DNA from 3 places in the Burkholderia alba genome. Region 1 is predicted to be linked to each of the others. Evidence: predicted binding sites of a transcription regulator. Region 1 holds the regulator's gene; each other region holds the start of a gene.
The links. Region 1 encodes HrcA, which represses chaperone genes, less so after heat shock. Its sites were predicted from a motif close to TTAGCACTCNNNNNNNNNGAGTGCTAA; they were not measured.
Positions count from the first base shown of each region.

Region 2: rpoH (RNA polymerase sigma factor RpoH) is a predicted target of HrcA. The motif match lies at 1,027-1,053, and genes of this name have one in related genera.
Region 3: groES (co-chaperone GroES) is a predicted target of HrcA. The motif match lies at 979-1,005, and genes of this name have one in related genera.

Region 1 covers NZ_JAWJWL010000019.1:119,386-121,653, forward strand. Annotated here, with positions in the region: gene hemH (ferrochelatase) at 1-725, opposite strand, end outside; gene hrcA (heat-inducible transcriptional repressor HrcA) at 854-1,876, opposite strand; gene RZR99_RS21660 (NAD kinase) at 2,004-2,268, shown strand, end outside.
Region 2 covers NZ_JAWJWL010000034.1:14,755-17,022, forward strand. Annotated here, with positions in the region: gene rpoH (RNA polymerase sigma factor RpoH) at 31-966, opposite strand; gene RZR99_RS27695 (acyloxyacyl hydrolase) at 1,333-1,902, shown strand; gene RZR99_RS27700 (nuclear transport factor 2 family protein) at 1,943-2,268, shown strand, end outside.
Region 3 covers NZ_JAWJWL010000003.1:20,014-22,281, forward strand. Annotated here, with positions in the region: gene RZR99_RS03445 (hypothetical protein) at 206-793, shown strand; gene groES (co-chaperone GroES) at 1,081-1,374, shown strand; gene groL (chaperonin GroEL) at 1,422-2,268, shown strand, end outside.

The DNA of each region.
Region 1 (2,268 bases):
AGCGCCGCCATCAATAGCGCGGCCGTCTGCTGGCACTGGTCATGGTAGGGATCGCCGAGATCGAGCGTGCGCTTCGGCACGCCGTGGAAACTGAGCACCAGCTTGTCGCCCGCCGCGAAATCGGGCCGCCCATGCGCCGCCCAGTACTGGCGGACCTGCTCGGCAAGCGCGTGAATGTAGGCGGGGTGATCCGCGTAGTGGCGGACCGTGCGCACCTCGAGCTGGTTGCGCATCCGTCCGAGCGCGGCGAACGCCGCATCGAACGCGGTGGCGGTGGTCGACGACGAATACTGCGGGTACATCGGCATCAGCAGCACCCGCTCGGCACCCGCCCGCTTGAGCTGAGAGAGCACCGTGCCGATGTCCGGCGTGCCGTAGCGCATCGCGTAGTCGACCATCACCTGATAGCCGTTCGCGGCGAACAGCGGCCGCACGCCTTCCACCTGGCGCTCGGTGTTGACGCGCAGCGGCGAGCCCTCGGGCGTCCACACCGCCGCATATTTCTTCGCCGAGGTCCGGCCGCGCAGCGGCAGGATCAACACGCGCAGGATCACCTGCCAGACCGCCTGGGGAATCTCGACGACGCGCGGATCGGACAGAAACTGCGCGAGATAGCGGCGCACCGCGCGCGGCGTCGGCTGGTCGGGCGTGCCGAGATTGATCAGCAACACCGCGACGCGATGGGCCGCGGCGGCGTGCGAAGGCGGTTCGAGGTCAAAACGCATGAGGAAAGCGTGCCTGGGCACCGAATCGAACGAGTCTCATTATAGCGGGGCCGCCAGGACAGGACAGTCGGCCGTTCGGCGGATGGCGCCCGCGCACGGGCGGCGGCAAGATGATGAACGGCCGGCGCTTACTGCTGGCTCAGCGTCAGCGACAGCAGCCGGGCGGTGATGTCGACGATCGGGATCACCCGGTTGTAGGCCATCCGCGTCGGGCCGATCACCCCGAGCGTGCCGACGATCTGGCCGTTGACCTCGTAGGGCGCCGTCACGACGCTCATTTCCTCGATCGGCACGAGCGTCGACTCCCCGCCGATGAAGATCTGCACGCCCTGGGCGTGGCTCGACACGTCGAGCAACTGCAGGAGGCTGGTTTTTTGGTCGAACACGTCGAACAGCTTGCGCAGCCGCGCCATGTCGGACGACAGGTCCGCCACTTCGAGCAGGTTGCGCTCGCCGGAAATCAGCACCGTGTCCTGATCGTCGGTCGCCTCGGTGCTCGCGGTGACGGCCGCGTGCATCAGCGCGGTCATGTCGCCGCGCAACTGGTCGATTTCCTCGCGCAGCCGGCGCCGCACCTCGTCGAACGACAGTCCGGCGAAGTGCGCATTGATGTAGTTCGAGGCCTCGGTGAGCTGCGACGGGCTGTAGTCGCGCTGGGTGGCCATCATCCGGTTCTGCACGTCGCCTTCCGGCGTCACGATGATGAGCAGAATCCGCTTGTCCGACAGGCGCATGAATTCGACCTGCTTGAACACGTGGCTGCGGCGCGGCGTCAGCACGACCCCGGCGAACTGCGACAGGTTCGACAGGACGCTGGCCGCGGCGGCCACCACCCGCTGCTGCGGTTCGCCCGCCTGCAGCGTGGTCTGCACGAGCCGGGTGACGGCGGCGGCGTCGATCGGCATCTCGACCGTCAGCATCGTGTCGACGAACAGCCGGTAGCCGCGCGGGGTGGGCACGCGGCCCGCCGACGTGTGCGGGCTGGACACCAGGCCCAGCTCCTCGAGGTCGGACATCACGTTGCGGATCGTCGCCGGGCTCAGCTCCAGGCCGGAATAGCGCGACAGCGTGCGCGAGCCGACCGGCTGACCGTCGGCGATATACCGTTCGATCAGGGTTTTGAGGAGGGTTCGTGCGCGCGGATCTAGCATGGGGAAAAATTTTAGCTCAACCGGGCCGCGCCCGCGAGCTTCACCGCAATCCGGCCGATCCGGACCATCCGCCGCCCCGGGTCGACGAGCGGTTCTTTTCGTCATCGAGCTATGGTGTAATGCCGGCATGAAAACCGGTAATCAGTTCCATACGGTCGCGCTCGTCGGGCGCAGCAATACCCCCGGCATCGCCGAACCGCTCGCCACGCTGGCCGCCTGCGTCGCCAAGCGCGGCTTCGAGGTCGTGTTCGAGGCGGATACCGCGGCTGGAATCGGTATCACCGGCTATCCGGCGCTCACGCCTGCCGAAATCGGCGCGCGGGCGGACGTCGCGGTGGTGCTGGGCGGCGACGGCACGATGCTCGGCATCGGCCGGCAGCTCGCCCCCTACC
Region 2 (2,268 bases), on a different contig from region 1:
TTTTCGGTCGAATTAAGCGAATGACTATGCTTAAGCGTATTCGGCGAGCGCGGTGCGCATTTTCTTCATCGCACTGGCTTCGATCTGGCGAATTCGCTCGGCCGATACGCCGAACTCGGCGGCGAGATCGTGCAGCGTCGAGCCGCCCGAACCGTCGTCGTCGACATTCAGCCAGCGCGCCTCGATGATGCGGCGGCTGCGCGCGTCGAGCGACTCCAGCGCCTGCGCGATGCCGTCGGTCTGCAGCATGTCCCGCTGGCGCGCGGCCAGCACGGCGGTCGGCTCGTTGTGCGAATCGGCGAGATAGGCGATCGGCGCGTACGATTCCTCGCCGTCCTCGACCTGGCCTTCGAGCGCGATGTCGCCGCCCGACAGGCGCGTTTCCATTTCCGCCACTTCCTCGCGCTTCACGTTCAGCTCCTGCGCGAGACCGTCGATCTCTTCCGGCGTGAACGCCTGCGTGCCTTTCTTGTGGCTGCGCAGATTGAAGAACAGCTTGCGCTGCGCCTTGGTGGTCGCCACCTTCACCATCCGCCAGTTGCGCAGGATGTATTCGTGGATTTCCGCCTTGATCCAGTGAATCGCGTACGACACGAGACGCACGTTCTGGTTGGGATCGAAGCGCTTGACCGCCTTCATCAGGCCGATGTTGCCTTCCTGGATCAGGTCGCCGTGCGGCAGCCCGTAGCCGAGGTAGTTGCGCGCGATCGACACGACGAGCCGCAGGTGCGACAGCACCAGGTGGCGAGCGGAATCGAGGTTGTTCTGGTCGCGGAATTCGGTCGCGTAGCGGCGCTCCTCTTCGGGCGTCAGCAGCGGAATCCGGTTGACCGCCTGGATATAGGCGTCGATGTTGCCCAACTGGCCCGGCAGCATCGAATTGGATGCGAGCGTCAACGAGCCTGCCGATGCGGCCTTAGCCGTCGCGGGGCGCAGGGTGTTCGGAAGGGTCAATGCGTTGCTCACGTAGAAAACTCCTTTGGAATCAGGGACAAGCCCCGTAATTGGGCGATTCCACGATGCATCTTAGCACTCTCGCCAATGGAGTGCTAAATCCTTAGAAACCCTCGGGGCATTCAAGTTCCCGATTTGCTATCGATTTTGTGATCCCGATAGATGTCTCATGATCCCACGATTTCGGGTAAGCGGCCTAACGTATTGTTTTTCCGAAGATTTGGGCAAAGCCTTCCGATTCTTGTCAATACAGAAGCAAACCATTTCGCAAGGCGACGCCGATCGGAAAAGTCCTTTACTCTAAGATTCAGTTCGTTTGGGCCCGTTGCATGGGTGGCGGCGAGGCTCTACTCGATCCACGTTGTGGGAGTCTGGGGCATGAACAATAAGAACACGATCCGGGCGGGACGGCTGATCGCGCAGGCGACGGCGGCGCTCGTCCTCCTGGGCGGCGCCGGCGCCGCTCGCGCCGACCGCTGGGGCGTGCAGCTGGCGGGCGGCATCGCGAACCACGACGTGAAGAAGGCCGATCTCGGCGTGGTCTGGGATCCGCAGTGGAGCTGGTGGGAAATCGGCGGCTGGCATTTCGCCTTCGTCGTCGAGGGCCACGTGTCGAACTGGTGGTACACCGGCGATCACGCGGTTCACAGCGACATCGTGGAAATCGGCGCGACGCCGGTATTTCGCTTCATCAAGGGCTCCGGCGCGATTCGTCCGTTCTTCGAGGCGGGCGCCGGGATCCGCTTCCTGTCGCATCCCACTATTTCGACGCATTACTCGATGTCGACCTCGTTCCAGTTCGCCGACATGGTGGGGATCGGCGCGCAATTCGGCAATCGTCAGCAGTATCAGGCGGGCTTTCGATTCCAGCATGAGTCCAACGCGGGTATCAAAGACCCGAATCCTGGTATAAATTTCAGCCAGCTCTACTTGCAATACAACTTCTGATCGGTGCGCGGCAACGCGGATGAAGTCGAGGAGTCTGGCGATGGTGGCGAAGGTGATCGATGCGATCCGCGCGCTCGAGCGCGACCGGTTTCGCGCAATGGTCGACGGCGACGGCGAGGCGCTCGACATCCTGCTGTCCGACAAGGTCTGCTACGTGCATACCAACGGCAAGCGCGAAACCAAGCAGCAGTTCATCGATGCGATCACGGCGGGCCGGCGCCGCTATCGGCAGATCGAGATCCAGTCCCAGGACGTGCTGCCCGTCGGCGACGAGACCTTCATCGTCACCGGCCGCGCGCTGATCGAGATGGAGGCCAACAACGGCGGCCTCGTGTTCCCGATCGCGTACACGGCCGTGCAGACCCA
Region 3 (2,268 bases), on a different contig from region 1:
TTCTTCGTAGTGTAGTCGCCAATCGGGACATGCCGGGCTCGGGAGTGACCCGGGGCGCGGTGTATTCGAGGCGGAGCCGCGGGCTTGTGGGCGGCGCGCACGGATTGGTACCATCGTCGGCCGTCCCTTCTTCATCCGGCGGCCCGCCCCGATACGTCCGCGCGATGCGCGCCGCTCGCGCCGGTCCGCCCCGCTTGCCGAGCCGATGACCGATTTCACCCGAACCCTGCTGTTGTCCGCCGTCTGCATGCTGTGTGTGCAGGCAAGCCGCGCGGCGTCCGCCGCCGACGCGCCACTGGCGCTGCAGGCGGCACTGATTCATGCGAAGGCCGTCGACTATTGCGCGAAAGGCCCCGCTGATGATCGCCGTGCGTGCGAAAACGATTTCATCACCACCGCCAGCCAGATAGTCGTGAAGCAGCCCGAGGTCGTGCCGGCCGGCGCGCAGGCGGCGGATTACGCGGCGGCCGTCGCGGACGCCGCGCGCCGCCGCCTGCCCGCGGCGGAACAACGCGCGTCGCCGGCGCCGGCCGACAGTCCGGATCCCGGCCAGGACCCCGCCGCGCAGATGATCGGCTTGTCGCGCGTGTGCGAGAAACTGTTTCCGGACACTGCCGTGCGCGCGAACGCGCAGCGGCTCGCGGCGCTCGAGGCGCAGAGCCCGGAGATCCACCGGGAGGCGCTCGCGCTGGCGGCCGACCGCTCCGCGGCGGCGCGCCGCCGGATCCATGCGGCCGAGACGCAGTTCGCGTGGGACGGGCAGATCGCGAAGCTCGTCTGCACGCTGTCCTGAGGCGGCGGGGTGGGTAAAAGCCGGTTCATCGGATCAGACCCCTGAAACTGTTACACTTTCCGTGTCGGCGCGCGGGCATGCCGAAATCGGCGGAAAGCCCACCGGGCGGGGCGTTGAGCGATATCCGGCCGTCCTCGGGGAGAACCCGGGTCGGTTCTTGAATTTGTCAAAACCCATCCATATAATTAGCACTCGCTGCACGAGAGTGCTAACAATTCTCTGTCGGGCTTTCCGGCCCGGCAGATTCCCTCAGCGTTCTTCAGTCTCAATCAAGAGAGGAGTGAGTAATGAACCTTCGTCCTTTGCACGATCGCGTGATCGTCAAGCGTCTGGATCAGGAAACCAAGACCGCCTCGGGCATCGTGATCCCCGAAGCCGCTGCTGAAAAGCCGGATCAAGGCGAAATCCTGGCAGTCGGTCCGGGCAAGCGCGACGACAAGGGCGCCCAGATCGCCCTCGACGTGAAGGTCGGTGATCGCGTCCTGTTCGGCAAGTACGCCGGTCAGACCGTCAAGGTCGACGGCAACGAACTGCTCGTGATGCGCGAAGAAGACATCATGGCCGTGGTCAACGCCAAGTAAGCGTTCACTAACGCTCTACATTCCCAAAGTATTCAAGGAGTTAGAAGATGGCAGCTAAAGACGTTGTATTTGGCGATTCCGCCCGCGCGAAGATGGTCGAAGGCGTGAACATTCTCGCCAACGCGGTGAAGGTCACGCTGGGCCCGAAGGGCCGCAACGTGGTGCTCGAGCGCAGCTTCGGCGGCCCGACGGTCACGAAGGACGGCGTGTCGGTCGCGAAGGAAATCGAGCTGAAGGACAAGCTCCAGAACATGGGCGCGCAGATGGTCAAGGAAGTGGCTTCCAAGACCAGCGACAACGCCGGCGACGGCACGACGACGGCAACCGTCCTCGCGCAATCGATCGTTCGCGAAGGCATGAAGTACGTCGCATCGGGCATGAACCCGATGGACCTGAAGCGCGGCATCGACAAGGCCGTGGCCGCTGCGGTGGAAGAGCTGAAGAAGATCAGCAAGCCCTGCACGACGAACAAGGAAATCGCTCAGGTCGGCTCGATCTCGGCGAACAGCGATTCGTCGATCGGCGATCGCATCGCTGAGGCGATGGACAAGGTCGGCAAGGAAGGCGTGATCACCGTCGAAGACGGCAAGTCGCTGGCCGACGAGCTGGACGTCGTCGAAGGCATGCAATTCGACCGCGGCTACCTGTCGCCGTACTTCATCAACAACCCGGACAAGCAAGTCGCCGTGCTCGACAACCCGTTCGTGCTGCTGCACGACAAGAAGGTGTCGAACATCCGTGATCTGCTGCCGGTGCTCGAGCAAGTCGCGAAGGCTGGCCGTCCGCTGCTGATCATCGCCGAAGACGTCGAAGGCGAAGCGCTCGCGACGCTGGTGGTGAACAACATCCGCGGCATCCTGAAGACCGTTGCGGTCAAGGCGCCTGGCTTCGGCG